2 regions of the Pseudomonas sp. AC463 genome follow, and region 1 is predicted to be linked to the other one. Evidence: predicted binding sites of a transcription regulator. Region 1 holds the regulator's gene; the other holds the start of a gene.
The links. Region 1 encodes sigma-54, which starts transcription at its own class of promoters, with help from an activator protein. Its sites were predicted from a motif close to ANTGGCATNNANNTTGCTNT; they were not measured.
Positions count from the first base shown of each region.

Region 2: a site for sigma-54 is predicted at 11,335-11,354, ahead of glnK (P-II family nitrogen regulator). Genes of this name have one in related genera too.

Region 1 is NZ_CEEDDZ010000010.1:201,293-216,700, reverse strand. Features, by position in the region: gene lptA (lipopolysaccharide transport periplasmic protein LptA) at 1-325, shown strand, start outside; gene lptB (LPS export ABC transporter ATP-binding protein) at 325-1,050, shown strand; gene AC0IYH_RS15090 (RNA polymerase factor sigma-54) at 1,247-2,740, shown strand; gene hpf (ribosome hibernation-promoting factor, HPF/YfiA family) at 2,816-3,121, shown strand; gene ptsN (PTS IIA-like nitrogen regulatory protein PtsN) at 3,132-3,596, shown strand; gene rapZ (RNase adapter RapZ) at 3,599-4,456, shown strand; gene AC0IYH_RS15070 (HPr family phosphocarrier protein) at 4,473-4,745, shown strand; gene AC0IYH_RS15065 (ZIP family metal transporter) at 4,782-5,675, opposite strand; gene AC0IYH_RS15060 (superoxide dismutase) at 5,709-6,320, opposite strand; gene AC0IYH_RS15055 (hypothetical protein) at 6,322-6,750, opposite strand; gene AC0IYH_RS15050 (class II fumarate hydratase) at 6,778-8,160, opposite strand; gene AC0IYH_RS15045 (FagA protein) at 8,314-8,709, opposite strand; gene pmbA (metalloprotease PmbA) at 8,858-10,204, opposite strand; gene yjgA (ribosome biogenesis factor YjgA) at 10,313-10,834, shown strand; gene tldD (metalloprotease TldD) at 10,880-12,322, opposite strand; gene AC0IYH_RS15025 (carbon-nitrogen hydrolase family protein) at 12,339-13,187, opposite strand; gene AC0IYH_RS15020 (YhdP family protein) at 13,236-15,408, opposite strand, start outside.
Region 2 is NZ_CEEDDZ010000006.1:223,166-238,573, reverse strand. Features, by position in the region: gene AC0IYH_RS09815 (class I adenylate cyclase) at 1-2,334, shown strand, start outside; gene rnk (nucleoside diphosphate kinase regulator) at 2,331-2,744, opposite strand; gene AC0IYH_RS09805 (DUF1289 domain-containing protein) at 2,876-3,094, opposite strand; gene cyaY (iron donor protein CyaY) at 3,098-3,430, opposite strand; gene lptM (LPS translocon maturation chaperone LptM) at 3,669-3,836, shown strand; gene lysA (diaminopimelate decarboxylase) at 3,846-5,093, shown strand; gene dapF (diaminopimelate epimerase) at 5,097-5,927, shown strand; gene AC0IYH_RS09780 (DUF484 family protein) at 5,941-6,657, shown strand; gene xerC (tyrosine recombinase XerC) at 6,660-7,559, shown strand; gene AC0IYH_RS09770 (HAD-IA family hydrolase) at 7,556-8,251, shown strand; gene sutA (transcriptional regulator SutA) at 8,351-8,677, opposite strand; gene AC0IYH_RS09760 (secondary thiamine-phosphate synthase enzyme YjbQ) at 8,780-9,205, opposite strand; gene AC0IYH_RS09755 (ammonium transporter) at 9,417-10,754, opposite strand; gene glnK (P-II family nitrogen regulator) at 10,789-11,127, opposite strand; gene AC0IYH_RS09745 (accessory factor UbiK family protein) at 11,550-11,810, shown strand; gene AC0IYH_RS09740 (YifB family Mg chelatase-like AAA ATPase) at 11,963-13,459, shown strand; gene AC0IYH_RS09735 (methyl-accepting chemotaxis protein) at 13,498-15,408, opposite strand, start outside.

The DNA of each region.
Region 1 (15,408 bases):
ACTGACGCGCACCCAGAGCGGTGATATCGACGTCGTGACCTCGGTAGGCAACCTGGCTTACTTCGAACAGAAGCAGTCCGCTGCCGACACCGGCCCGATGAAGGGCTACGGCAAGACCATTCAGTACCACGCCCAGCAGAACCGCATCGTGCTGATCGACCAGGCTAAAGTACTCAGCCCCGACGGCAACTCCACGGAAGGTGAGAAAATCACCTATGACACCGTGAAACAGATCGCTAACGCCGGTCGTGCCAATGGCTCCAAGGTGACTGCACCACGCCCACGCATCGACATGGTTATCCAGCCGAAGAAGAAGGCCGAGTAATGGCAACCCTGAAAGCCCAGCATCTGGCCAAGGCCTATAAAAGCCGTCAGGTCGTGCGCGACGTCAGCCTGTCGATCGACAGCGGCCAGATCGTCGGCTTGCTCGGCCCCAACGGCGCCGGCAAGACCACCTGCTTCTACATGATCGTCGGCCTGGTCCAGGCGGACCAGGGTCGCGTGCTGATCGACGACTTGGACGTCAGCCACCAGCCCATGCACGGCCGCGCCCGTGCCGGTATCGGCTATCTCCCACAAGAGGCGTCGATCTTCCGCAAGCTGTCGGTAGCCGACAACATCATGGCGATCCTCGAGACCCGAAAGGAACTCGACCGTGACGGCCGCCGCAAGGAGCTGGAAAGCCTGCTGCAGGAATTCCACATCAACCACATTCGCGACAACCTCGGCATGAGCCTGTCCGGTGGTGAACGCCGCCGCGTGGAGATCGCCCGCGCCCTGGCCACGGCGCCCAAGTTCATCCTGCTGGACGAACCGTTTGCCGGCGTCGACCCGATCTCGGTCGGCGACATCAAGCAGATCATCCATCATCTCAAGGCCAAGGGTATCGGTGTGCTGATCACCGACCACAACGTGCGTGAGACCCTCGATATCTGCGAGACCGCGTATATCGTGAACGATGGCCAGCTGATCGCCGAAGGCGATTCCGCCACTATCCTGGCCAATGAACTGGTCAAGGAAGTGTACCTGGGTCACGAGTTCCGCCTGTAAAGCTGCCTGTTACAACTGGCGGTGGCAGGTCGTTTGCCCGAAGCGCGGGCGTCAATGAAAACCTCCATATTTTTATTGTTACCGCGCTCTAGGCAAAGCCCCCGATATCAGGCATATAATTTGCTTATGTTTGGCGCTCACGCGCCCTGTCGTGGATGGCGCATTGCGCCGGCGAATAAGGTGTTAAGCCCCTGCCATGAAACCATCGCTAGTCCTGAGAATGGGCCAGCAGCTGACGATGACACCGCAGCTGCAACAGGCCATCCGCCTACTCCAATTGTCGACCCTGGACCTGCAACAGGAAATCCAGGAGGCCCTGGAGTCCAATCCGATGCTCGAACGCCAGGAAGAAGGCGACGACTTCGATAATGCAGACCCGCTGGCCGACAACATAGAGCAAAAACCCAACTCCGACGTGCAGGAACCCTCCTACCAGGAAACCGCCCCTACGGTGGATAACCTTGAGGAAGGCGACTGGAACGAACGCATTCCCAACGAACTCCCGGTGGACACCGCCTGGGAGGACGTCTACCAGACCAGCGCCAGCAGCCTGCCCAGCAATGACGATGACGAGTGGGACTTCACCACCCGCACCTCCGTCGGCGAAAGCCTGCAGAGCCATTTGCTGTGGCAACTGAACCTGGCGCCGATGTCGGATACTGATCGCCTGATCGCCGTAACCCTGATCGACTGCATCAACAACCAGGGTTATCTGGACGAAACACTCGAAGAGATCCTTGAAGCCTTCGACCCGGAGCTGGACATCGAGCTGGACGAGATCGAGGCCGTCCTGCACCGTATCCAGCAGTTCGAGCCCGCCGGCATCGGCGCGCGCTCCCTCAGCGAATGCCTGCTGCTGCAACTGCGCCAGCTGCCCGCCAAAACTCCTTGGCTCGCCGAGGCACAGCGCCTGGTCACCGACTACATCGACTTGCTCGGCGCCCGCGACTACAGCCAGCTGATGCGCCGCATGAAGCTCAAGGAAGACGACCTGCGCCAGATCATCGAGCTGGTACAGAGCCTCAACCCGCGCCCAGGCTCGCAGATCGAGTCCAGCGAAGCCGAATACGTCGTGCCTGACGTTATCGTGCGCAAGGACAACGAGCGCTGGCTGGTGGAGCTGAACCAGGAGTCGGTGCCACGCCTGCGGGTCAACCCGCAATACGCAGGCTTTGTACGCCGCGCCGACACCAGCGCCGACAACACCTTCATGCGCAACCAGTTGCAGGAAGCGCGCTGGTTCATCAAGAGCCTGCAAAGCCGTAACGAAACCCTGATGAAAGTCGCCACGCAGATCGTCGAGCACCAGCGCGGCTTCCTGGAATACGGCGACGAAGCAATGAAACCGCTGGTGCTGCACGATATCGCCGAGGCGGTAGGCATGCACGAATCGACGATTTCCCGGGTGACCACGCAAAAATTCATGCATACCCCACGGGGTATTTATGAACTGAAATACTTTTTCTCCAGCCACGTCAGCACCTCCGAAGGCGGTGAATGCTCGTCCACGGCGATCCGCGCGATCATCAAAAAACTGGTTGCCGCGGAAAATCAGAAAAAGCCGTTGAGTGACAGCAAGATCGCTGGTTTACTGGAGGCACAAGGCATTCAGGTCGCCCGTCGAACCGTCGCCAAGTACCGCGAGTCCCTTGGGATCGCGCCTTCCAGCGAGCGTAAGCGTTTGATGTGACGGGCGGGCCACAGCGTTCCAGTGGTGGGTATTCCTGCCCACCGCTTTATGCACTGGCAACGAAGGAGAAGCTGTATGCAAGTCAACATCAGTGGACACCAGCTGGAAGTCACCAAACCCCTGCGTGAATACACCGAGAGCAAGTTGAACAAGCTTGCGGGGCATTTTGACAAGATCACCAACGTGCAGGTCATCATGGAGGTCGATAAGCTCAAGCAGAAAATCGAGGCCACCCTGCACGTACCGAATGCCAAGCTCGTCGCCAATGCGGAACATGAGGACATGTACGCGGCGATTGACTCGCTCTACGACAAGCTGGACCGCCAACTCATAAAGCATAAGGAAAAGAATCTGCACCTGATGCAAGGTACAGGTCGTTAACTCTCCCCCCATGATCCGACTTGAAACCATCCTGACCCCCGGCCGTTCCCTTGTGAACGCGCCGGGCGGCAGCAAGAAGAAAGCCCTCGAACAGATTGCCAACCTGATCAGCCGCGAAGTGCCTGAGCTGGAGATGCAAGATGTCTACGAGGCTCTGATTGCCCGTGAAAAACTCGGCTCCACGGGTTTTGGCAACGGCATCGCCATCCCTCACTGCCGCCTCAAAGGCTGCGATACACCGGTCAGCGCCCTGCTGCACCTGGACGCTCCCATCGATTTCGACGCCATCGACGGTGCACCGGTTGACCTGCTGTTTGTACTGCTGGTCCCGCAGGCCGCCACCGATGCGCACCTGGAACTGCTTCGGCAGATCGCCAGCATGCTCGACCGCAAGGAAGTACGCGACAAACTGCGAGGTGCCAGCAGCAACGAGGCGCTGTACCAGGTTGTCCTGGATGAACAAAGCGGGCAGTAACCATGCGTTTGATCATCGTCAGCGGCCGCTCCGGCTCGGGTAAAAGCACCGCCCTCAATGTTCTTGAGGACAACGGTTTCTATTGCATCGACAACCTGCCCGCCGGCCTGCTGCCGGAACTTGCCGAACGCGCCTTGATCCACACCGAACTGGCGCAGCCGCTGGTTGCCGTTTCGATTGATGCCCGCAACCTACCCAGCCACCTTGAGCGATTCCCGCAATTGCTCGAAGAAGTGCGGGCCAAGCACATTCACTGTGATGTGCTGTACCTGGATGCCGACGAAGAAACGCTGCTCAAGCGCTTCTCCGAAACCCGTCGACGCCACCCCCTCAGCAGCCCCCATCGCTCACTGGCCGAGGCCATCGAAGACGAAACCAAGCTGCTCGGGCCGATCATTGACCTCGCCGACCTCAAGATCAACACCACCAGCCTCAACCTGTATCAGCTGCGCGATGCCATCAAGTTGCGCCTGCTGAACCAGCCCGAGCCCGGCACGGCGTTCCTGGTGGAGTCTTTTGGCTTCAAGCGTGGCATGCCGGTGGACGCCGACCTGGTGTTTGACGTGCGCTGCCTGCCCAACCCCTATTGGAAGCCGGAACTGCGTGAGCAATCCGGGCTGGATCAACCGGTGGCCGAGTACCTGGCCGCACAGCCGGATGTGGAGGAGATGTTCCAGGACATCTCCAGCTACCTGCTCAAATGGTTGCCGCGCTTTGCCGCAAGTAACCGCGCTTATGTGACCATTGCCATCGGCTGCACCGGCGGCCACCACCGCTCTGTCTACCTGACAGAGCGCCTGGGCCAGGTGCTGCAACGAACCCTCAAGAACGTCCAGGTTCGCCACCGCGACCTTAGCTGAAAGGAACACCCCCGCGATGCCCGCTCTGGAAATTGAAATCATCAACAAGCTGGGCTTGCACGCCCGCGCCTCGGCAAAATTCGTCGGCGTCGCCGGGCAGTTTCCCTGCCAGATCCGCGCCGGACGCACCGCAGAGTCCATGGTCGATGGCAAAAGCATCATGGCCATGATGATGTTGGCAGCCGGCAAGGGCACCAAGATTCACCTGAAGACGGAAGGTGAGCAGGAGCAGGAAGCGATGGACGCCTTGGTGGCGTTGATCAATAACTTCTTTGATGAGGGTGAGTAAACCCACCCTTTGAGACAGGTGTGAAGCCCAAGCGCTTCACCCCAACGCTGTATCCATCACCATCATCAAGCAGAACCCGATGCACAACCCGAGGCTGGCGAGCTTTTCGTGACCGTTGCGGCGCGACTCAGGGATCACTTCGTGGGTCACCACCAACAGCATCGCACCAGCGGCCAGCGCCAGGCCCAAAGGCAACAACACCTCGGCCAGGCTCACCAGCCAGGCACAGAGCACGGCGAATACCGGCTCTACCAGGCCTGATGCTGCCCCGATCAGGAAGGCCTTGACCCGCGACATTCCCGCCCCGGCCAATACCAACGCAATCACCAGGCCTTCGGGCACGTCCTGCAAGGCAATGCCCATGGCCAGGCTGTCGGCGTCCGGCATGCCACCGCCGGCGGAGACGCCCACGGCCATGCCTTCCGGTATGTTGTGGGCGATGATGGCAAACACGAACAGCCAGATGCGCGGAGGGATCACCGGTTTGTCCGGCGTACCGACCAGCATTTCCGGGCTGGCGCCGGAGACCTTGCGATCCACCAGATACAGCCCGAACGCCCCCAGCATGATGCCGAAACTGATCAGGCCACTGGCCCCCCAAGGCGACAGCCCCAGGCTTTCAGCGGCAGCAATGCCCGGCACAATCAGCGAAAACGCCGTCGCCGCCAGCATCACCCCGGCACCAAACCCCAGCAATGTATCGCTCAGCGCCACCGGCATCCGCCGGATCACCAGCACGGGCACGGCGCCAAGCGCCGTACCGAGCGCGCAAATTGCCCCGCCCTGCAAGGCGCGCAGGATGCGCGGTTCGAGGTTCAGCCAGGCCAGCCCGTGGGCCACCAGCAATGCAGTACCTGCCAATAGCAGCAGCGAGCCAAACGCATAACGAAACATTCGCCCGCTGCTGATCGCCAGTGTTTCAGTGCCCATAGTCGGCCTTAGATCTTGTTATGGAGATAGATATCAGGCCAAAGCGGCCTGATAGCGCGCGGCAACTTCCGGCCAGTTGATAACACTGTAGAAGGCGTTGATGTATTCCGGACGACGATTCTGGTAGCGCAGGTAGTAAGCGTGCTCCCAGACGTCCAGGCCGAGGATCGGCGTATTGCCGTTCATCAGCGGGCTGTCCTGGTTGCCGCTGCTTTCCACCACCAGGGTCTTTTGCGGAGTAACGCTCAGCCACGCCCAACCGCTGCCGAAACGGGTCAGTGCAGCCTTGGTGAACGCTTCTTTAAAGCTGTCGAAACCACCCACTTGCTCGTCGATGGCCTTGCCCAGCGCGCCCTCTGGCTTGCCGCCGCCTTTAGGCGACATCACCGCCCAGAACAGCGAGTGGTTGGCATGGCCGCCGCCCTGGTTGATCACCGCAGCACGCAGTTTTTCCGGCAATTGCTGGACGCTGGAGACCAGCTTTTCCACCGGCCAGCCGGCGAACTCAGTGCCCTCGACCGCGGCATTGAGGTTGTTGATGTAGGTCTGGTGGTGCTTGGTGTAGTGAATCTCCATGGTTTGCGCATCGATATGCGGTTCCAGGGCATCGTAGGCGTAAGGCAATGCAGGCAAGGTGTAGGTCATATCAGTGTGCTCCGTATTGAGACGTGGTCGGTTGCGTCGCAGTACCGCCCAACAAGCGATGGGTGCGTGGGTACTCACCGTGATCGCTGATGAAGTTCAACAATTCAACGTAGGTCTTGCTGCTCTGGCGCAGGGCCGCCTCACGCAATTGCGGGCTGAGGCGCGGGTCCTGCATGGTCTGCAGCAAGCGCTGGTGAATCGCGCAGAGGTACTCCGCGCTTTCTTCCGGCTGGTTAAGCCGCAGGTGCAGATCCGCCAGGTTGTGATGGGAAATGACGCAAGCCGCCACTGCTTCGTCGGCATCCGCCCAGCGTTCGAACAACACCTGGGCCAGGGCCAGGGCTTGCAAGTAAGCCTCGCGAGCGTCAACCAGCTCGCCCGCCATAAAGCAGCGATTGGCCCGTTCGATCGTGCGTTTCCAGTGCTCCATGGTGAGCCTCCAAAGCAGGGTCGGTGATTACACGCCGCCGGCCGTGAGCTTTTCCGGGTCCAGCAGGATCTCCAGTTGGCTACGGGGCAAGTCGGTGTGCTCGAGTGCCACATCAATCACCGGACGGCCTTGCTGATAGGCCTTCTTGGCGATTTCAGCAGCCTTTTGGTAACCAATGATCGGGTTGAGCGCGGTCACCAGGATCGGGTTGCGCGACAGCGCTTCCTTGAGCTTGGCTTCGTTGACCTTGAAGCTGGCAATTGCCTTGTCCGCCAGCAGGCGGCTGGAGTTGGCCAGCAGTTCAAGGCTGCTGAGCAGATTCTGAGCGATGATCGGCAGCATCACGTTCAGTTCGAAGTTGCCCGATTGACCGGCAACGGTGATCACCGTGTCATTGCCGATAACCTGCGCGGCCACCATGGCGGTGGCTTCCGGGATGACCGGGTTGACCTTGCCCGGCATGATCGATGAGCCAGGCTGCAGGCCTTCCAGCTCGATTTCGCCGAGGCCGGCCAAGGGGCCGGAGTTCATCCAGCGCAGGTCGTTGGCGATTTTCATCAGCGATACGGCGGTGGCCTTCAATTGGCCGGAGACCGCTACGGCGGTGTCCTGGGAACCAATCAGTGCGAACAGATTCTTGCCCGGCGTGAATTTCACGTCGGTCAGGCTGCTCAGCTGCTGGCTGAAACGCGCGGCGAATTCGGGATGTGCGTTGATCCCGGTACCTACCGCCGTGCCGCCCTGGGCCAGGGCTTGCAGGCTTGGCAGCAAGTCTTGCAGATGGCCAATGTTGGCCTTGAGCTGCTGCGCCCAGCCATTGAGTACCTGGCTCATGCGTACCGGCATCGCGTCCATCAGGTGGGTGCGGCCGGTCTTGATGAACGGGTGAACCTCTTCGGCCTTTTGCTCGATCACCTGCACCAGGTGCAGCAGCGCCGGCAGTGTCTGCTCATGCAGCACCAGTGCGGCGCTGACGTGGATGGTGGTCGGGATGATGTCGTTGCTGCTTTGACCACAGTTGACGTGGTCGTTAGGGTTGACCGCCTCACCCAGCAAGCGGCTGGCGAGGGTCGCAATCACTTCGTTGGCATTCATGTTGGAGCTGGTGCCGGAACCGGTCTGGAAGATATCCACCGGGAAGTGCTGCATGAAATCACCTTCCAGCAAGCCTTGGGCGGCATCGACAATCGCCTTGCCCTGCCCTGCGCTGATTTGCTTGAGGTCGACGTTGACCTTGGCGGCGGCAGCCTTGGCCAGGATCAGGGCGCGAATGAATTGCGCCGGCATGCGTTGGTGGCTGATCGGGAAATTGTTCACCGCGCGCTGGGTCTGGGCGCCATACAGGGCCTCGGCAGGTACTTGCAGTTCGCCCATGCTGTCGCGTTCGATACGGGTGTTAGGGTCTGCCATCACTTATTTCCTGTGTCGCGTTGAGGTCTGAAAGCGGGCCAGGCAAGGCGCAGTCCGCTGGTAATGGTTGTTCCCTTGCCAAGGACTGCAACGCAGCCTTGCCCTGCGCGATTGCAGGCCCGGCGCGGCACAGGAAATAAGTGATGGCAGACCCTAATCATCGTTAGATCCTTGCACCAGGTCAGAAACAGAAATGGAGGGCAGCAATTCGCAGGTCGCCAATTGCCAGGCAAAGGTCTGCCAGCGCTTGAGGCGGCAGGCACAGTGAGAGAGTTTTTCCAGGTCGCGCAGGGGGCGCCAGGCCTGGTCGAGGCAGGTGGATCGCCAGTGCCACGGCAGCGCAATATCGCTGGCGGTGTCGATGAGCAGGCGAAATGCCGTTTCGGCGATCGTCCACGGGTGGGTGGCCGTGCAACACGCCAGGTATCGACCCTCATTGAGGTAATGTTCGATCAGGCGAGGTTCATTGGGATCGAGGCCACAGCGAATCTGACGACTCATCCAGCGCCAGCTCTCCAGGTAGGGATCCTCATGCAGGACAGAACTCATGATCCACACTCATTCGGTAATGATATTTATTATTAAATGATATTGAGAATCAACGCAATGGCGGCAATGTGATCAGCCTGAAACTCAGGCATAAAAAAAACGCGCTATCCCAGGGATAGCGCGTCTTTTTTTTGTGCCGTGGAGCGGATCAGCTACCGGCTACGGTCATCCGCTCGATCAGCACCGACCCGGTGCGAATGTTGCTGCGCAGTTCCAGGTCATTACCGACGGCAACAATTTGCTTGAACATATCGCGCATATTACCGGCGATGGTGACTTCCTGGACGGCGAATTGAATTTCGCCGTTTTCCACCCAGAAGCCTGCGGCGCCACGGGAATAATCCCCCGTGACCATGTTCAGGCCATGGCCCATCAATTCGGTTACCAGCAGGCCACGGCCCATGCGACGCAACAGCGCCGCCTGATCTTCATCGCCATGGGTCACAAACAGGTTATGCACGCCACCGGCGTTGGCAGTGCTGGGCAGACCGAGCTTGCGACCGGAGTAAGTACCGAGCACGTAGGACACCAGCTCGCCCTTCTCGACAAACGGCTTGGCATAGGTCGCCAAGCCATCGCCGTCGAAAGACGAGCTGCCCATGGCGCGCATCAGGTGCGGTCGCTCATCGATGGTCAGCCACTGCGGAAACAGCTGCTGGCCGATTGCCCCTTCCAGGAACGACGACTTGCGATACAGGTTGCCGCCGGAAATCGCGCCGAGGAAGCTGCCGAACAAACCGCCGGCCAGTTCGGCCGAGAACAACACCGGCACTTCGCAGGTCGGCACCGGGCGCGCGCCCAGGCGGCTTGCGGCACGTTGCGCAGCACGCCGGCCAATGCTGGCCGGGTCTGCCAGCAGGTCGCCCTGACGGTTCACGTCGTACCAGTAGTCACGTTGCATCTGGCCATTGGCCTCGGCAATCATCACGCAGCTCAAGCTATGGCGGGTGGAGGCGTAACCGCCGATAAAACCATGGCTGTTGCCATATACACGGCAACCTTGATGCGTGCTCAACGTGGTGCCATCGGCGTTCTTGATGCGGGCATCGGCGTCGAACGCCGCCGCTTCACAGGTCAGTGCCTGTTCGATGGCCTGCTCAGGCGTGATGTCCCAGGCGTGGTAGAGGTCAAAGTCCTTGAGGTCCTTGGCCATCAGCGCCTTGTCGGCCAGGCCCGAGCTTTCATCCTCGGAGGTGTGCTTGGCAATCGCCAATGCGGCGGCGACCGTTTCGCGAATCGCGTCCGGGCCACTGGCCGAGGTACTCGCCGAGCCCTTGCGCTGGCCTACGTACAAGGTGATGCCAAAGCCCTGGTCGCGGTTGAATTCGACGGTTTCCACTTCCCGCTGGCGCACCGACGTCGACAGCCCCTGCTCGAGAGAAACCGCGACTTCGCAGGCACTGGCCCCCTGGCGCTTGGCCTCGGCGATGATCTGCTCGACTTGTTCCTGCAGTGCCGGTAACGCTTGCGGACCGACGCTTTGGGCTGCACTCATGGTTTTCTCCACTCAAATTCTGCTTTCGGTTAAGGCCATCGAGCGACCGGGCCGGACAAGCGGCCCCCGACTGGTTATCATGGCGGCGTTTCTTTGCGGACTGCCACCATGGTTGATTCTTACGACGACTCCCTCGATGGGGAGAAAAGCAAAACCCAGGTCAAACGCGAGCTGCATGCTCTGGTTGACCTCGGCGAGCGCCTTACAACGCTCAAGAAAGATTTGATTGCAAAACTGCCACTGACCGACGAAATGCGCCGGGCGCTTGCGGATGCTCCCAAGCACACCGCGAATATCGCGCGTAAACGGCACATCATGTTCATCGGCAAGCTGATGCGCGATCAGGACACTGACGCCATTCTGGCCTTGCTTGATCAAACCGATGCCTCCACTCGCCAGTACAACGAACGCTTCCATAACCTGGAGCGTTGGCGTGACCGCCTGATCGCGGGCGATGACGCGGTGCTGGAGAAATTCGTGCTGGACTACCCGGATGCGGACCGCCAGCAACTGCGCTCCCTGATCCGTCAGGCCCAGCACGAGCAGGCGCATAACAAGGCGCCGGCCACCAGCCGTAAAATCTTCAAGTACATCCGTGAGCTGGACGAGACTCAACGCGGCCTGCGTTGATGCCCTTCCCCGGGTGGCGATCTTCGCCACCCGAAGCTCCACCGCTTACGACCCCGTGCCACCCACGGTGATCGCATCAATTTTCAGCGTTGGCTGGCCGACACCCACCGGCACCGACTGCCCATCTTTCCCGCATGTGCCCACGCCGCTGTCCAGCGACAGATCGTTACCGACCATCGAAACCTTGCTCATGGCTTCCGGCCCGTTACCAATCAACGTCGCCCCTTTGACCGGCGCGGTAATCTTGCCGTCTTCGATCAGGTAGGCCTCGCTGGTGGAAAACACGAACTTGCCGCTGGTGATATCCACCTGGCCGCCGCCGAGGTTGGCGCAGTAGATACCGCGCTTCACCGAGGCGATGATTTCTGCCGGGTCGCTTTCGCCACCAAGCATGTAGGTGTTGGTCATGCGCGGCATCGGCAGGTGCGCGTAGGATTCGCGACGGCCGTTACCGGTGCGCGCAACCCCCATCAGGCGGGCGTTGAGCTTGTCTTGCATGTAGCCCTTGAGCACGCCGTTTTCGATCAGGGTGGTGCACTCGGTCGGCGTACCTTCGTCATCCACGCTCAACGAACCACGGCGACCGGCCAGGGTGCCGTCATCGACAATGGTGCAGAGCTTGGACGCAACCATCTCGCCCATGCGCCCGCTGTAGGCGGAACTGCCCTTGCGGTTGAAGTCGCCTTCCAGGCCGTGGCCCACAGCTTCGTGGAGCAACACGCCGGACCAACCCGACCCCAGCACCACCGGCAATGTACCGGCCGGCGCCGGGATAGCTTCCAGGTTCACCAGCGCCTGGCGCAGTGCCTCGCGGGCATAGCCCATGGCACGGTCTTCAGCCAGGAAATAGCGGTAGTCGGTACGCCCGCCGCCGCCATGGCCACCACGTTCGCGACGACCGTTCTGCTCGACGATCACACTGACATTGAAACGCACCAACGGCCGCACATCCGCCGCCAGCCCACCGTCGGTGGACGCCACCAGGATGCGCTCCCACACGCCGGCCATGCTCACGGTGACCTGCTGGATACGTGGGTCCAGGGCCCGTGTGGCGGCGTCGATACGCTTGAGCAGGTCGACCTTTTCCGCACGGCTGATCACTTCCAGGGGGTTATCCGGCGCGTACAACTGAGCCACATCCTGGGTGCTGAACGCCTGCACGGTACCATTTTGCCCGGCCCGCGAGATCGAGCGCGCGGCACGTGCAGCCAGACCCAGGGCCTCAAGGGTGATTGCGTTGCTGTAGGCAAAACCGGTTTTCTCACCGGACTGCGCACGCACGCCCACGCCCTGGTCCAGGTTGAAGCTGCCTTCCTTGACGATGCCGTCTTCGAGGGCCCAGGACTCGGAAATCTGCCCCTGGAAATACAGGTCGGCGGCGTCGATGCCCGGCCCGGCCAGATCGCCGAGCACGGTTTGCAAACTTTCGATGGTCACGCCACCGGGTGCCAGGAGGTGTTCACTGACTGAGGACAACAACTCGCTCATAGGTTTGGCCTTAAATTCATCGTTCTGAAGCAGGTCGCTGCGCGCCCTGCGAGAAAAAGCGCCGATGGTTGACCACCGGCATGCGCGCCCGTATCGACGCCTGTTCACTGCTGTCGCGTTCGGCCAGTAACACCGCTTCGCCTTGATCCTGTTGTGTGAGCACACGCCCCCACGGGTCGACAATCGCCGCATGCCCGAAGGTTTCCCGTGGCCCCGGGTGCACGCCGCCCTGGGCCGCTGCCAGCAGGTAGCACTGGGTCTCGATGGCCCGGGCGCGAATCAGCACGTCCCAATGCGCGGCGCCGGTCACGGCGGTAAAGGCCGAGGGCGCGGTAATCAATTCAGCCCCCGCTGCGCGTAACTCGCTGTACAGCTCCGGGAAGCGCAGGTCGTAACACACCGTCAGGCCCAACCGCCCCACCGGCGTATCCGCCACCACCACATTGCTACCGAAAGCATAGTCGTCGGATTCACGATAACGACCGCGCGCATCGGCGACATCGACATCAAACAGATGCAGCTTGTCGTAACGGGCTACCACTTCGCCGCGATCATCGACCAGCAGCGAGCAGGCGTTGGGTTTGGCGTTCGGTTGATCCTTGGGCGGCAGCGGCACGGTGCCGGCCACTATCCATAAGGTGAGGTCGCGGGCGGTCTGTTTCAACCATGGCAGGATCGGCCCTTCACCCAACGCCTCGGCGCGACCGATATCCACCGCATCGCGACGGCCCATGGCAGCGAAGTTTTCCGGCAGTACTGCCAGCTTCGCCCCCTTCGCTGCCGCCTGCTCCAGCAAACGCCGGGCCTGGGCCAGGTTAGCCAGCACGTCACTCTGGCTGACCATTTGAATTACCGCAAAGGACATGGGCCGACACTCCGTAATGGGCATGCGGCCATGCTACTCCACAGGCTCTCAGTTTGGTTTTTCAAATGGCTTGTCGAAGGTGATTTTCGGGTCCTTCCACGGGCCTTCCACTTTGTATTGCACGCTGGCAAAGCGCGAAACACGATCGCCGATCAGCTTGTCGATCAGAAACAGCGCGCCACCAATGGCCGGTGCGCCGACGAGCAACGCGGCGATCGGCAGGTTGTTGGTCACCGGCAACGTCACCAACAGCTTGGCATCGACACGGTCCGCCACCAGATCCAGGGTGCCGTTCAGTTCGAGGTTGCTCGACGGCCCGGTGAGGGTGATCGGATCACGGGTCACGAACACACCATTGCTGGCAGCCAACAAACCTTTGACCCGGTCATAGCTCAAGCCTTTGCCGAGCAGATCCGAGAAGTCCAGGCGCAAACGCCGGCCGATGGAGTTGAAGTTAAGCAGGCCGAACACCCGCAGCGCCTGGGCGCCACCTTCCACTTCAACGAACTGGCCTTTACGGAACGCAGCATCCAGGCTTCCGGAAAACCGCTTGGGCCCAACCCAGGCCGGCGAGCCGGGCCAGCGACCGTCCACGTCCACGTGAAACTCTTCACTGGTCACGCTTGGCGCAAACCCCCACCCCTTGAGCACATCGCCGATGTTCTTGCCGTCCAGACGCCCTTTGTACCAGCTGCTGCTGTCGCCGGCAGCGCCTTCCCAGCCACCGGCGCCCTTGAGCTGCATACCCTTGAGGCCCAGGTCCAGGTCATTGAAGGTCAGGCCTTTGGTGGTCGGGCGGATTTTCAGCGACCAGCCGCCCACCAGGTCCGGCCCCTGGAACAGCTGATCAATGCTGATATCCAGCGCCGGGATGTCCTTGGGATCAATGCTGGCAAGCGGGTCCGGGGCGTTTTCGTCAGCCTGCACCGTCGGGTCCACCGCCGGCAGCTTCACGTATTGCAGGTTGATTGCAATCGGCGCGCCCTTGGCGTCCGGCAGGTTCACGCTGCCCTTGGCTTGCAGGCTGTCGAGCTTCACGCCCCAGGCGGCGGGCTTACGGTCCAGTTGCAGGTTGACCTGATCGAACTGCGTGCCCAGGCCGGTAAGCTTTCCGATCTTGAAGTCGGCGCTGCTCAGCAGTTGCTTGGCGCTGCCGCCCGGGTCATTGCCGGCGTATTGATTCACCAGCTTGCGCCACGGGTCGATGTCCAGCTCCGAGAGCACGCCGCGAATACGCAGGCCCTTGGCAGCCGGCAGCACGGCATCGCCGTCGCCGAGGAACAACTCGCCGCGGCCATCGTTGAATTTGTCCGCAGGTGCCGCAAAGGTGAAGTTCGCCAGCTCGCCATAGTCGAACCAGTAACGCCGCTCGGCGCCCTGCAAGGTCATGCGGAATGTGCTGTCGCGCCCCTGGCTCGCCGGCATGCCGAACGGTGCCGGCAGGTCCACCGCCACACCCTTGAGGCTGGAGTTGACCATCAACTGGCTGTCGGCGCCGTCCAGAGTGACTTGCAGCTGGTACGGGATATCCCCGGAAACCGGCAGTGGCTGGCTGATTTTTAACCAGTCGGTCAGGCGTTTGACCGTGACCTGGCCCTTGGCGGTGATGCGCGTGCTGATATTGCCCGGCTTGCCATCGGCAACAATCTGCGCGGTGATCGGCCGGTCGAACGCCTGGGCCGTAATGTTCTGCCCGCTCAGGCCCTTGGCACTGTCGAAGCGGAAATTGCCCTTGAGCTGGCTCAGGTCCAGGGTCGGCTCGGCCAATTGCAGGCGCGCCTTGTCGGTCTGGAAGTCCACCACGATTTTCGGCTCGGCGTCCTTGGCCAGCGGAATGTCCAGGTCGAGCTTGCCTTGCAGGTCGCCCTCGCCTTTCCAGCCGGCAAAAGTCGAGGCGGTGCCGATCGGCGCTTCCTGCAGGATCTTCAAGCCATCGCCCAACCCGCCGGCAAACCCACCGGTGAGCAGCAAATGGCTGTCCTTACCCGCCGGGGCGTGGGGAATATTGACGTAGATATCCTTGACCCTGGTGTCGAGCAACTGACCCTTGCTGGCCAGGATGCGTACGCCAGTTTCCTCGACAAACACTTCGCCATTGACCTTGCTTACATGAGGCCAGCCCGGCTGGAACGCCAGCTCGGCGTCATGCACTTTGAAGAACAGGCTGATATTGCGCGCCGCCGGCAGCGCGTCGTGGTTCAACGAGCCCTGGTACTGGAAA
Region 2 (15,408 bases), on a different contig from region 1:
ATCGACCCGACACGCTTTGTACTCGGCGAGCGCGACACCCAGCTCAGCTCCGACGACTGCGGCACCACCCAGCATTACCTGCTGCTGGACGAGTTCTACCGCACCGCCATCTGGCTGGCCGGGCGCACGCCGATCTGGTGGCTGGTGCCGGTGTACGAGGAAACCCGTTATGCCGAATTCACTCACACACTGATCTCCAAGCGCTTTATCCGCGCCGACGAAACCCTCGACCTCGGCCACCTGGCGCGCATCCCCCCGGGCGAATTCATCGGCGCCGGGTTATGGCAGTTGTTCAAAGGCATTGAGTCGCCATACAAGTCGGTGCTCAAGCTGCTGCTGACCGAGGTCTACGCCAGCGAGCACCCGAACGTGCACTGCCTGAGCCTGCGCTTCAAGCGCGCAGTGTTTGCCAACCACATGGACCTGGACGAGCTGGACCCGTACATGGTGGTCTACCGCCGCATCGAGGAACACCTCAAGGCCCGCAACGAGCCGGAACGCCTGGAACTGGTGCGGCGCGCGCTGTACCTGAAGGTCAACCGCAAGCTCACCGCCGGCCAGCGCACTACCAGCTGGCAGCGCCTGCTGCTGGAACGCCTGGCCCATGAATGGGGCTGGGACCAGCGCCAACTGACGCTGCTGGACAGCCGCAGCCAATGGAAAGTGCGCCAGGTTGCCTCCGAGCGCCGCGCGCTGGTCAACGAGCTCAATTACAGCTACCGCTTCCTCACCCAGTTCGCCCGCACCGAACAGACCGTGAGCCTGATCAACAAGCGCGACCTCAATGTGCTCGGCCGGCGCCTGTATGCGGCTTTTGAACGCAAGGCCGGCAAGGTCGAGTTCATCAACCCGGGCATTGCCCCGGACCTCGCCGAAGACACCCTGACCCTGGTGCAATCACCCAACCGCAAGGAGCCCGGCCAGCACCATTGGGGCCTGTACAACGGCAACCTCACGGCGCTGGAATGGGAGCATTTCGCGCCGATCAAGCGCAGCCGCGACCTGCTGGAAATGCTCACCTGGTGCCACCGCAACGGCGTGATCGACAGCAGCACGCGCCTGGCCCTGCACCCCGGCACCAGCGACATGACCGAATTCGAGCTGTTCAACCTGCTCGGCAGCCTGCAACAGACCGTCGCCCTGCCCCTGGCCAGCGTCGATGAAGAACGCCTGCTGCGCTCGGCGGTGCCCGAGGAGGTGTTGCTGCTGATCAACGTCGGCGTCGACCCGCTCAAGCACCACCGCGACCTGAATATCCTGATGACCACCGAGCGCACCGACTCGCTGAGTTACGCCGGCGTGCGCGACAACCTGGTGCTGACCCTGGACCAGGTCACGCTCAACAGCTGGAACGAGGTGATGGTCAGCCGCTACGACGGCCCGCATGCGCTGCTCGACTGCCTGCGCGACTACCTCAACCAGTTGCCGGCGGATCACCTGCCACGGCTGCGGGTACGTTGCTTCTGTCACAACCGTGCGCAATTCATTGCCCAGCGCGTAGAAGAAATCTTCGATACGGCGCAGAACCTGTTGCTGGGTCAGGGCAACCATCGCTACCTGCTGCAGGTACAACAGCACTATCACGTGATGGAGCTGGTGCCGGGCCAGGCCACCCACGTGTCACTGGCGACCCAGGACGCACTGGTGGCCTATCTCAGTGAAGAACTCGCCAGCTACAGCCCGCTGCACCTTGATTCGATGGCCCTGGAAGACCACGACCTGGCGCTGTTGCTGCCCATGGGCCAGGCCGATTGCGTGCAGGTGTTCTACCGCGTCAATGAAGGCTTCGCCGAGCTGTACGTGCTGGATGAGTTCAACGCCCTCTGGCAACAGCGCCTGCCGTTCCATGACGAACAGAGCCTGTTGGCGCCATTGCAGCGCTTTTTGCAGTCGATCATCTATCGCCGGGATGCGTTGTCGCCGCTGGACCCGCAAGAGCCGCTGGGCGCGGTACAGGTCCTGTATTACCAGCTATTGCCGTCGGGCGGCGGCCGCGCGCGCGGCATCGAGCCGCGACCCGCCCCGCTGAACCCGGCGAACAAGCCCTTTTATGACGTGCAGGCGATTATCGGCAAGGCCGCACCAGGCCAGGTGGGCATTACCCTGTACTGCAATCAGCGGGAGTTTTCCGAACTGGAATTTGGCGACCAGCTGTTCGCAGTGGTCGCCCAGGAAATCGTCGGGCAACGCCGGGAGACCGAACGTTACCGCTGCTACATCACCGACCTGGACCTGTCGGGGCTGCTCGGTGATGTGCAAAGCCCGAGCAACCTGTACCTGCGCTACAAGGCCGAGCTGGAGCTGTCGCTCAACGCGGCGCTAAGCCAGATTTAGAGCGGGAAGGCGCCGCCGTCTTTTGGCTGGCCTTCAACACTCAGCAATTCAAGCTTGAGGGTCTTGCCGCCGGGCGCCGGCCAGTCGATATGCTGGCCAACCTGCAGGCCGAGCAAGGCGCTGCCCACCGGCGCCAGGATCGATATTTTGCCGGCATCGGCGTTGGCGTCTTTCGGGTAAACCAGGGTCAGGTGGTAGTCCTTGCCACTGCCTTGCTCACGGCAGTGCACGCTGGAGTTCATGGTCACGACACCCGCAGGCACTTCATCGTGGCCAACCACGTCTTCGGCGCGGTCGAGTTCGGCTTGCAACGCTTCGACACCGGGAGTCTCGTCGCCCAAGCGGTCGATCAGTTGCTCCAGACGCTGCACGTCAAGGCGGGTGAGGATGATGGACGGTGCGGTGGTCATGATTCAGGCAGACTCCTTTTTTCTGCACAAAAAAGCAAAACCCCGCCAGAAAAAGGCGGGGTTCTCACGGGCCTCGATGAGTTGAGGCGTACCCGGACACTACCACAGCGTCACAAATAAACAAGACGACCTCAGGCGCTCGCCCTGCGCTGCTCGGCCTGGGCGCAGATCACGCGGCGCCGGGCATCGTCGGCAGAGCGCCATTCACGGATGTCTTCGACGTGGCGAAAGCAGCCGAGGCAGACTTTTTGCTCGTCCAGGCGACACAAACTGATACAAGGTGACGGCACCGCCGGGCTGACATTACTGAACAGCGGCTTGGGCGGGCGTACAGGTGCAGGCTGGGTCACGGCTCAGATCTCGTCGAAGTCCAGCTCGACGCCGGCTTGTTCCTGAACCAGGCGCGCGAGGATTTCACCCAACAGCTCTTCGCTCTTGTCGCACTGCCATTTGCCGCTTTCTTCGTCGAAATCGAAGTGAATGCCACCGGAACGCGCCGCCAGCCAAAGTTGGCGCAACGGTTCCTGGCGACTGAAGATCAATTGAGTGCCGTTCTCAAACTTGACAGTCAGCACGCCGGCCGAGTTTTCCAGGTCCACATCCAGGCCGCTGTCGTCGAAAATATCTTCCAGCGCCTGCTGGGTCGAATCCACCAGGTCGTGAAAACGGGCTTCGGTCAAACTCATTGTGGCAACCTCAAAAGTGTCTGGTTTTGCTCAAGCGCCGCACGATACGGGCGAGCCCCGCCGATTGCAAAGGATACTGATTTCATCACGACTGACGGAATGAAATATCCCCGAATAGCGTAGGACGTTTCTTGACCATGTCGGCAAACCCCCGCCGGACGGGTATTTCAGCGCATAGGCAAGCTGGCGGGTGGTCGGTATACTCGGGCGCAATTAATGCATATTCAAGGATTTCGCCATGAAGCGCCTGATCTCGTCCCTTGCTGCGCTCGTCGCGGTTGCCTGCCTCGTTAGTGCCTGTGGTCAAAAAGGCCCGCTGTACCTGCCCGATGACAGCAAAGACCCGAATGAACAGGCGCAATCGTCGCAAAAGCCAGCCAAAGCGCATAAGCACGACACCTACTAAGGGAACCCCATGGACGCTTTTAACTACCGGGGCGGCGAGCTGTTCGCGGAAGGCGTGGCGTTGTCCGCGATTGCCCAGCGCTTTGGTACCCCGACCTACGTGTACTCCCGTGCGCATATCGAAGCCCAGTACCGTTCCTTCACCGACCCGCTGAACGGCGTACCGCACCTGGTGTGCTACGCGGTCAAGGCCAACTCCAACCTGGGTGTACTGAATGTCCTGGCGCGGCTGGGCGCCGGTTTCGACATCGTTTCCCGTGGCGAGCTGGAACGCGTACTGGCCGCTGGCGGCACGGCTGACAAGATCGTGTTCTCCGGCGTCGGCAAGAGCCGCGAAGACATGCGCCGCGCCCTCGAAGTGGGCGTGCATTGCTTCAACGTCGAATCCACCGACGAGCTGGAGCGCCTGCAAGTCGTGGCCGCCGAGATGGGCGTTCGCGCGCCGATCTCCCTGCGCGTCAACCCGGACGTCGACGCCGGCACCCACCCGTACATCTCCACCGGTCTCAAAGAGAACAAGTTCGGCATTGCCATTGCCGACGCCGAAGACGTGTACATCCGCGCCGCCCAACTGCCGAACCTGGAAGTGCTGGGCGTGGACTGCCATATCGGCTCGCAACTGACCACCCTGCCGCCGTTCCTGGACGCCCTCGACCGCCTGCTGGCACTGGTCGACCGCCTCGGCGAATGCGGCATCTACCTGCACCACATCGACCTCGGTGGCGGCGTGGGCGTGCGTTATCGCGATGAAAACCCACCACTGATCGCCGATTACATTCAGGCCGTGCGCGAGCGCACCGAAGGCCGCGGCCTGACCCTGATGTTCGAGCCAGGTCGCTACATCGTCGCCAATGCCAGCGTGCTGCTGACCCAGGTCGAGTACCTCAAGCACACCGAGCACAAGGATTTCGCCATCGTCGACGCGGCGATGAACGACCTGATCCGCCCGGCGCTGTACCAGGCCTGGATGAATGTCACCGCCGTGACGCCTCGCAACAGCGAAGCGCGCACCTATGACATCGTCGGCCCGATCTGCGAGACCGGCGACTTCCTGGCCAAGGAGCGTCAGCTGGCCCTGGAAGAAGGCGACCTGCTGGCCGTGCATTCGGCCGGTGCCTACGGGTTTGTCATGAGTTCCAACTACAACACCCGCGGCCGTGCCGCCGAGGTGCTGGTGGACGGTGATCAAGCGTTTGAAGTGCGTCGCCGCGAGACGGTAGCCGAGTTGTATGCTGGCGAAAGCCTGCTGCCGGAGTAAGCCATGCTGCTGCGTTTTACCAAGATGCACGGGCTGGGCAATGACTTCATGGTCCTCGACCTGGTCAGCCAGCACGCGCACATCCTGCCCAAGCACGCCAAACAGTGGGGCGACCGGCACACCGGCATCGGTTTTGACCAATTGCTGCTGGTGGAAGCGCCAAGCAACCCGGAGGTGGATTTCCGTTACCGGATCTTCAACTCCGACGGTTCCGAAGTGGAACAGTGCGGCAACGGCGCGCGCTGCTTCGCGCGCTTTGTGCTGGACAAACGCCTGACCGCCAAGCGTCAGATCCGCGTCGAAACCAAGAGCGGCGTGATCGAACTGGATATCCGCAGCGACGGCCAGATCAGCGTCAACATGGGCGCGCCACGCCTGGTGCCGGCGGATATTCCGTTCCAGGCCACCGAGCAGGCCGCCAGCTACGCGCTGGACGTGGATGGCCAGTCGGTGGATATCGCCGCCGTGTCCATGGGCAACCCCCATGCGGTGCTGCGGGTGACTGACATCAACAACGCGCCCGTGCATGAGTTGGGGCCGAAAATCGAACACCACCCGCGCTTTCCGGCACGGGTCAACGTGGGTTTCCTGCAGGTGATCGACCGTTCCCGCGCGCAACTGCGCGTGTGGGAACGCGGCGCCGGCGAAACCCAGGCCTGCGGCACCGGTGCTTGCGCCGCTGCCGTGGCCGCGATCAGCCAGGGGTGGATGGATTCGCCGCTGCTGATCGACCTGCCCGGTGGACGCCTGTCCATCGAATGGGCAGGCCCTGGCCACCCGGTGCTGATGACCGGGCCGGCCTCGCGTGTATACGAAGGACAGGTCCGTCTATGAGTGAGCCAAGCTAATGACCGATAAGCCTCAAGTACCCGCCCAAGCAACCCCAAGCGAAAGTCTGGAGGCCGCTGCTGTCGCGGCGTACCTTGAGGCTAACCCGGACTTCTTCGTCGAACACGAAGAACTGCTGCCCGCCCTGCGCATCCCCCACCAGCGCGGCGATACCGTGTCGCTGGTGGAGCGCCAGATGAAAATCCTGCGCGAGCGCAACATCGAAATGCGCCATCGTCTCTCACAGCTGATGGACGTGGCCCGCGACAACGACCGCCTGTTCGACAAGACCCGCCGCCTGATTCTTACATTGATGGACGCCACCAGCCTGGAAGAAACGGTGATCGCCGTGGAAGACAGCCTGCGCGAGGATTTCCAGGTGCCCTTTGTGAGCCTGATCCTGTTCAGCGACAACCCGATGCCGGTGGGGCGCTGGGTCAGCGGCAGCGACGCACAAACCGCCATCGGCGGCCTGCTCTCCGAAGGCAAGACCATCAGCGGCACCTTGCGCGAGCATGAGCTGGACTTCCTGTTTGGCATCGAGCAGCGCAAGCAGATCGGCTCCACCGCCGTGGTCGCCCTCAGCTACCAAGGCCTGCACGGCGTACTGGCCATTGCCAGCCGCGACCCTGCGCACTACAAAAGCTCGGTGGGCACATTGTTCCTGACCTACATCGCCGAAGTGCTGGGCCGCGTACTGCCGCGCTTCACCACCGCCCTGCGCGCGGTGCGCTAGCCATGGAACGGCAACTGGACGCTTACTGCGCTCACCTGCGCAACGAGCGCCAGGTGTCGCCCCATACCCTGGAAGCCTACCGACGAGACTTGAACAAGGTCCTGGCGTACTGCGAAAAACACCAGATCAGCAGCTGGAAGGCCCTGGATATCCAGAGCCTGCGCAGCCTGGTCGCGCGCCTGCACCAGGCGGGGCAGTCCTCGCGCAGCCTGTCACGCCTGCTGTCGGCGGTGCGCGGCCTCTACCATTATCTGAACCGCGAAGGCCTGTGCGATCACGACCCGGCCAATGGCCTGGCCCCGCCCAAGGGCGAGCGGCGCCTGCCCAAGACCCTCGACACCGATCGCGCCCTGCAACTGCTGGATGGCGCCGTGGAGGATGATTTTCTCGCCCATCGCGACCAGGCGATCCTCGAACTGTTCTATTCCTCTGGCCTGCGCCTGTCGGAGCTGACCGGCCTGAACCTGGACCAACTGGACCTCGCCGACGGCCTGGTGCAAGTGCTCGGCAAGGGCAGCAAGACTCGCGTGCTGCCGGTGGGCCGCAAAGCGCGGGAAGCCCTGCAGCTTTGGCTGCCGCTGCGCCTGCTGACCAACCCGGTCGACGACGCCGTGTTTGTCAGCCAGCAAGGCCGACGCCTGGGCCCACGGGCGATCCAGGTACGGGTCAAGGCTGCCGGCGAGCGCGAGCTGGGGCAGAACCTGCACCCGCATATGCTGCGCCACTCCTTTGCCAGCCATATGCTCGAATCCTCCCAGGACCTGCGCGCGGTGCAGGAACTGCTCGGCCACTCCGACATCAAGACCACGCAGATCTATACCCATCTGGACTTCCAACACCTGGCAACGGTGTATGACAGCGCCCATCCACGGGCCAAACGCATCAAGGGCGGCGACTCATGAGTATCAAGCTGATCACCTTCGACCTGGACGACACACTCTGGGACAACGTACCCGTCATCATCAGCGCCGAAGCGTCGATGCGCGAATGGCTGGCGGTTAATGCGTCCAAGGTGGGCGACTTACCTTTGGAACACTTCGCCAGCCTGCGCCAGCAAGTGTTGCAGCGCCATCCGGAACTCAAGCATCGCATCAGCGTATTGCGCCACCGCGTGCTGATGCATGCCTTTGAAGAGGCGGGTTATCCACAGCCAGAAGCCACGGAAATGGCCGATGTGTGCTTCGAGGCGTTCATTCACGCGCGGCACCAGATCAGCGTGTTCCCGGAAGCCGAGCCGATGCTCCAGGCTTTGCGCCAGCACTTTTTGCTGGGGGTCATCACCAATGGCAACGCCGACGTGCAGCGCGTGGGGCTGGCGGATTACTTCCACTTTGCCCTGCGGGCCGAAGACATCGGTATCGCCAAGCCGGATGCACGATTGTTTCAAGAGGCGCTGCAGCGTGGCGGCGTGGACGCCGGTGCGGCGGTGCATGTTGGCGATCACCCGGGCGATGACATTGCCGGCGCACAGCAGGCGGGGCTGCGGGCGGTGTGGTTTAACCCGACGGGCAAGGGTTGGGAGGGGGACAAGCATCCAGATGCGCAGATTCGCAGCCTGACGGAGTTGCCTGAGTTGCTCCGCAGCTGGCAGTAACACTTTAGCCCCCTCCCACATTTGCATCTCCACAAAACTCACAGGCATGAAAAAGCCCGCAGCGACGGCGGGCTTTTTCCTACAAGCAGGTGGCTGACCTCAGATAGGTCGGCTGCCGTACTTGTTATCCGGCTTCTTCGGTGGATCTGCCACCACGTTGGCCTCGACTTCCTGCACTTTGCCGCCTTTAGCGAGGAACTCTTCCATCGCACGGGCCAGCGCATCGCGCTCTTTGTTCTTGGCTTCAACGCTCGGCAGCTCGTCTACCGACACAGCGGCCTTGGCCTTGCCTTTGGCAGCCGGAGCAGGCGCATCATCGCCACCGTCGTCGTCAGCCACGTCTTCCGCCGCCGCTTCGAGGCCTTCTTCGGTGTCGTCTTCGTCACCTACTTCCAGTTCGTCGTTTTCCAGATCATCGTCGCTCATGTTCTACCTCATGACTTGCGAAAAGCAGATTAGTTATAGCCCAGCTTCACCCTCTGTCGAGGTCGCTGGAAAAAAATCAACGTCCACAGGATTTCCCGTGGCTTATGCCCCATCACCGTGCAAGGTGGCGAGGACTTTACGAGCACCGCCATGATCACGGTGCTCGCCCAGATAAACACCTTGCCAGGTCCCTATCGCCAAGCGGCCGGCCTTCACCGGCAAACTCAGCTGGCAGCCCAGGAGACTGGCCTTGAAGTGCGCCGGCAGATCATCCGGATCCTCGTCGTTATGCTCGAATCCGGCGTGGCCTTGCGGCACCAGCGAATTGAAGAAACGCTCGAAGTCACGACGAACCGCCGGGTCGGCATTCTCGTTGACGGTCAACGAGGCCGAGGTGTGCTGCAGCCACAGGTGCAACAGGCCCACGCGACAGGCCTTCAACTCAGGCAAGCCGGCCAGCAACTCGTCGGTCACCAGGTGAAAGCCCCGGGGCTTGGCCCGCAGGGTAATCAGGGTCTGTTGCCACATACAGTTCTCCGCCCATCGGCGCGCATTCTAGCGCGCTTAGGGAAAAAACAAAGTGCCGAATACGCCTACATGCCTGTAAGACATTCGCATGCCTGAAAGTGCCGTGTGCGGCCGAACACAAACTTGCTGCAAAAACCGTTACAGCCTCTTACGACTGACAAACAACAGACAAAAAAATGCCCGGCAAGCCGGGCATCTTTTTTACGCGTACTTACAAGTTGTAGCCGCGTTCGTTGTGTTGCGCCAAGTCGAGGCCAACAGCCTCTTCTTCCTCGGTAACCCGCAGGCCCATGACCATGTCCAGCACCTTGAGGATGATGAAGGTCACGATAGCCGTGTAGATCACGGTGAAGCCAACGCCTTTGCACTGGATCCAGACCTGCGCCGCGATGTCAGTCACAGTGCCAAAGCCGCCCAGTGCCGGGGCTGCAAACACACCGGTGAGGATCGCACCGACGATACCGCCGATACCGTGCACGCCGAATGCGTCCAGGGAGTCGTCATAGCCCAGCTTGCGCTTGAGGCTGGTGGCGCAGAAGAAGCAGACCACACCAGCGACCAGGCCGATCACCAGGGCGCCCATCGGGCCAACAGTGCCGGCAGCCGGGGTAACGGCGACCAGGCCAGCCACCACACCCGAGGCAATGCCCAGCGCGCTTGGCTTACCGTGAGTGATCCACTCGGCGAACATCCAGCCCAGCGCCGCAGCAGCGGTAGCGATCTGGGTAACCAGCATCGCCATACCGGCAGTGCCGTTGGCGGCAGCTGCGGAACCGGCGTTGAAACCAAACCAGCCGATCCACAGCATTGCCGCGCCCACCAGGGTGTAACCCAGGTTGTGCGGTGCCATCGGAGTGGTCGGGAAGCCTTTGCGCTTGCCGAGCACGATGCACGCCACCAGGCCTGCCACACCGGCGTTGATGTGCACCACGGTGCCGCCGGCGAAGTCCAGCACGCCCCAGTCCCACATCAGGCCACCGTTGCCGCTCCAGACCATGTGCGCGATCGGCGCATAGACCAGGGTGAACCAGATGCCCATGAAGATCAGCATCGCGGAGAACTTCATACGCTCAGCGAAGGCACCAACGATCAGCGCCGGGGTGATGATGGCGAAGGTCATCTGGAAGGTGATGAACACCGCTTCCGGGAACAGCGCCGCAGGCCCGGTGATGCTGGCCGGGGTGACACCCGCCAGGAACGCCTTGCCCATGCCGCCGAAGAAGGAGTTGAAGTTGACGACACCCTGTTCCATACCGGTGGTATCGAACGCGATGCTGTAGCCGTAGACGACCCACAGGATGCTGATCAAGCCAGTGATGGCGAAGCACTGCATCATCACCGACAGAATATTTTTGGAGCGGACCATGCCGCCGTAGAACAGCGCCAGGCCGGGGATGGTCATGAACAGCACCAGTGCGGTGGCGGTCAGCATCCAGGCGGTGTCGCCGGAATTGAGGACTGGAGCAGCCACTTCGTCTGCCGCCATGGCCAGGCTTGGCATTACGATGGACAACAGGGCTCCGAGCCCTGCGAATTTACGCAGAGTCATATTGTTTTCTCCTGGGGCGTTGGGGTTTGGCGGCTTAGATTGCGTCGGTATCGGTTTCGCCGGTACGGATGCGAATAGCCTGTTCCAGATTGACCACGAAGATCTTGCCGTCACCGATCTTGCCGGTGTTGGCGGCCTTGGTTATCGCCTCGATAACCCGATCAAGATCCTTGTCGTCAATGGCGACATCAATCTTCACCTTCGGCAGGAAATCGACTACGTATTCCGCGCCGCGATACAGCTCGGTGTGACCCTTCTGCCGACCGAAGCCTTTGACCTCAGTAACGGTAATGCCCTGCACGCCGATTTCGGACAACGACTCGCGTACATCGTCCAACTTGAACGGCTTGATGATGGCAGTGACTAGCTTCATGAAAACTCTCTCCCGAATTGGTGGACTTGCCCCAGGAAAACAAACCCGTCTCAAGTCTAAGCGCAGTGCCTGGCTTTGTAACGCATCGTCGCAGGGCAGTTGCCCTTACGACGCCAGCGAACCACTGGTGACGAAACCTGTACCCCTGATCCGTCGGCGCACTGCATTCGTCACAGCGACTGCATCAGTGCATGGGTCATGATCGTCTAAGCAGAAACCTTGCCAGCTCCGTTAAAATCACTGAAATCAGTCCTTTGCCCACTTATGCCCACCTGCGGGGCGGGTTGGCGGCCGCAATGCGCACAATAACAGTGCGCTGCCGCCCGGCCATATGCGCGAAAAGCGTGCGCACAGGGCCGTGAAAAAGACTATAGACGCTGCGTGATACACTGCCCGCCAACAGTTTTTCCGGAATGTTTCCCATGCTCGCGCCCAAAGACCTCCTCGACGCCCTGAGCGGCCACGCCTCTCGCCTGTTCAGCGGCGACACCCCGCTGCCCCGCAATGAAATCGAAAGCCAGTTCAAGGCGCTGCTGCAAAGTGGCTTCAGCAAACTCGACCTGGTGAGCCGCGAAGAGTTTGATAGCCAGATGGTGGTACTGGCCCGCACGCGTGCGCGGCTGGAGAGCCTGGAGGCCAAAGTCGCAGAGCTGGAAGCGCGGCTGACGCCTGCGGCTGAATAAACTCGGTCAATGTGGGAGGGGCTTGCCCCCTCCCACATTTGTTTTGCATTGCTCCACGGATACGTTCTGTAAAACCTCCCCCGCCTCGCTCCTCCCCACCTCGTCTACCCTTGAAAAACCGCAGGAAGCGGCCCTCCACTCAAGGAACGAGCATGTCCCTCGCCATCGTCCACAGCCGCGCCCAAATCGGCGTCGAAGCGCCTGCCGTAACCGTCGAAGTGCATATGGCCAATGGTCTGCCGTCCCTGACGCTGGTGGGCCTGCCGGAAACCGCCGTCAAGGAAAGCAAGGACCGCGTGCGCAGTGCCATTCTCAACTCCGCGCTGCAATACCCCTCGCGCCGCATCACCCTCAACCTCGCGCCCGCCGACCTGCCCAAGGACGGCGGGCGTTTTGATCTGGCGATTGCCCTGGGGATCCTCGCGGCGAGCGTGCAGGTGCCGGCGTTGATGCTCGACGACGTGGAATGCCTGGGGGAATTGGCCTTGTCCGGCGCAGTGCGCGCAGTCAAAGGCGTGTTGCCGGCGGCGTTGGCGGCACGCAAGGCGGGACGCACCGTGATAGTGCCCAGGGCGAATGCGGAGGAAGCGTGCCTGGCCTCGGGCTTGAAGGTGATTGCGGTGGATCACTTGCTGCAGGTCGTGGCCCACTTGAATGGGCACGTACCGATTGAACCCTACAAGTCCGACGGCTTGCTGTACTTGAACAAACCCTACCCGGACCTGAGTGAAGTGCAGGGCCAGCTCGCCGCCAAGCGCGCCCTGCTGATCGCCGCCGCAGGCGCGCATAACCTGTTGTTCAGCGGCCCACCCGGCACCGGCAAGACCTTGCTCGCCAGCCGCCTGCCTGGGTTACTGCCGCCGTTGAGCGAGCAGGAAGCCCTGGAAGTCGCCGCGATTCAATCGGTAGTCAGCCTGGCGCCGTTGAGCCATTGGCCCCATCGTCCGTTTCGCCAGCCGCACCACTCGGCCTCGGGCCCGGCGCTGGTGGGTGGCGGCTCAAAGCCACAACCGGGGGAAATCACCCTGGCCCACCACGGGGTGCTGTTTCTGGATGAATTGCCGGAGTTTGATCGCAAGGTGCTGGAGGTGCTGCGCGAGCCGCTGGAGTCAGGCCATATCGTGATTTCCCGCGCGCGCGATCGCGTGAGTTTCCCCGCGCGTTTTCAGCTGGTGGCGGCAATGAACCCTTGCCCGTGCGGCTATCTGGGCGAACCCAGCGGGCGTTGTCGCTGCACGCCGGAACAGATCCAGCGCTATCGCAACAAGCTGTCGGGCCCGTTGCTGGATCGGATCGACCTGCACCTTACCGTGGCGCGGGAAACCACTGCGCTGAATCCTGCCCAGGACGCCGGCGATAACACCGCGACGGCCTCGGCGCAGGTTGCCCAAGCCCGTGAGCATCAGCAAAGGCGCCAGGGTTGCGCCAATGCCTTTCTTGACCTGCCGGGGCTGCGCAAGCACTGCAAGCTGGCGAAGGCCGATGAAGGCTGGCTGGAAAGCGCCTGCGAGCGGCTGACATTGTCGCTAAGGGCGGCACATCGGCTGCTCAAAGTGGCGCGTACGTTGGCTGATCTGGATCAGGTGGACAGCATCAGCCGCGACCACCTGAAAGAGGCCCTGCAATACCGGCCAGCCGCAATCACTTAAGCCTGATGCAGAACCAAATGTGCCTAGAAGACCGGGTTTCAGCGAAAGCGATCCACCTCATGGCGCAAGCCCGCCGCCAGCGTCTCCAGCTCCTTGGCAGTGATCGCCAGGTTGGACACCACTTCACGCTGCTCGCTGTTGGCCAGCGCGATACTCTGCAGGTTGCTGCTGAGCAAGGTCGCAGTGCTGCTCTGCTCCTGGGTCGCGGTGGTGATCGCCGCGAACTGCTGACCGGCCGAGCGGCTTTGCTCGTCGATACGCGCCAGGGCCGAGGCCACGTCGGCGTTGCGCGACAGTCCTTCCTGCATCAGCACATTGCCGTGTTCCATGGTGCTGATGGCGTTGCCGGTTTCTTTCTGGATGCTCTGGATCATCCCGGAGATTTCATCCGTGGCCTCACGGGTACGCGACGCCAGGTTACGCACCTCATCCGCAACCACTGCAAAACCACGGCCCTGTTCACCGGCACGGGCGGCTTCGATGGCGGCGTTAAGCGCAAGCAGGTTGGTCTGTTCGGCGATGGAGGTGATCACACCGACGATGCCGCCGATTTCCTGGGAGCGCTGGCCCAGGGTGTTGATCACCGTAGCGGTGCTGTTCAGCGCGGCCGCGATATGTTCCAGCGACGACGACGCCTCTTGCATCGAGGTGCGGCCAATGCGGGTCTGCTGCGCGTTTTCCTGGGCCAGACGCTCGGTGCTGCCCATGTTGTCGGCGATGTTCAGCGAGGTGGCGCTGAACTCCTCCACCGCGCCGGCCATGCTGGTGATCTCGCCGGACTGCTGCTCCATGCCTTCATAGGCACCACCAGACAGCCCGGACAGCGCCTGGGCACGGCTGTTGACCTCTTCGGCCGCCTTGCGGATATGCGACACCATGGTCGACAGCGCTTCGCCCATCTGGTTGAAGCTGCGCGCCAACTGGCCGATTTCGTCATGACTGGACACATTGAGGCGCGCGCTCAAATCACCGGCACCCAAGGCCTCGGCTTGACGCACCAGATCACTCAAAGGCTGCAGTTTGCTGCGCAGCAGCCAGACGGTGGCGCCCACCGCCAGCAGCATGGCCAGCACGCTGCCAATCACCAGGCGAATACCCACCGCCCAGGTAACCGCGCGGATTTCAGCCTTCGGCATGCTCGCGACCACAGCCCAAGGGCCACCGTCGAACGGCACCGAAACGCTGTAGAAGTCTTCGTTTTTGTCGCTCCAGAAGCGACCTTTGCCTGGGTTCTTGGCCAGGTCCAGCATCACGGCAACCGACTGATCCAACGCCTGCACACCGGCCGGCGGCACCAGCCAACGCTTCTGCTCATCCAGCAACGCCAACGAACCGGTCTGGCCGATGCGGAAGCGTTTGAGGTTTTCAAACTGGGCGGCCTGCGCGTCGGTGTAGTCGAAACCGATAAACAGCACGGCGATCACCTTGCCGCTGCTGTCCCGTACGGGGGAGTACTGGGTCATGTAGGAGCGATCGAACAACACCGCGCGGCCGATATACGCCTGGCCGCTGAGCACACGCTGATAAGCCGGGCCCTGGCGATCAAGCACAGTGCCAATGGCGCGGCTGCCGTCCTGTTTGGTCAGGGAGGTGCTGACCCGGATGAAGTCTTCACCGTTGCGCACGAACACCGTGGCTACGCCGCCGGACATCTGCTTGAACTCATCGACTTCGGTGAAGTTATTGTTGAGCACTTCGCTGCCCAGCAGCAGGCTCGGTGTCTGCACCCCGGCCACGGTGACCAGTTGATCAGCCTGCACACTCAAACCGGCGCTGAAGCGCTTTTCAAACAATCCAGTCAGGCGCTGCGTACTCTCGCGCAACGTGCTGTGGAACGTATTGAGTTGGTCGGCGAGCAAACGCGCTTCGCTGGCCAGGTGCTCCTCGCGGGTATCGAGGTTGGCGGAGTCGAGGGAACGCAAGGCGAAAACGGTACTGCCGCTGATGGC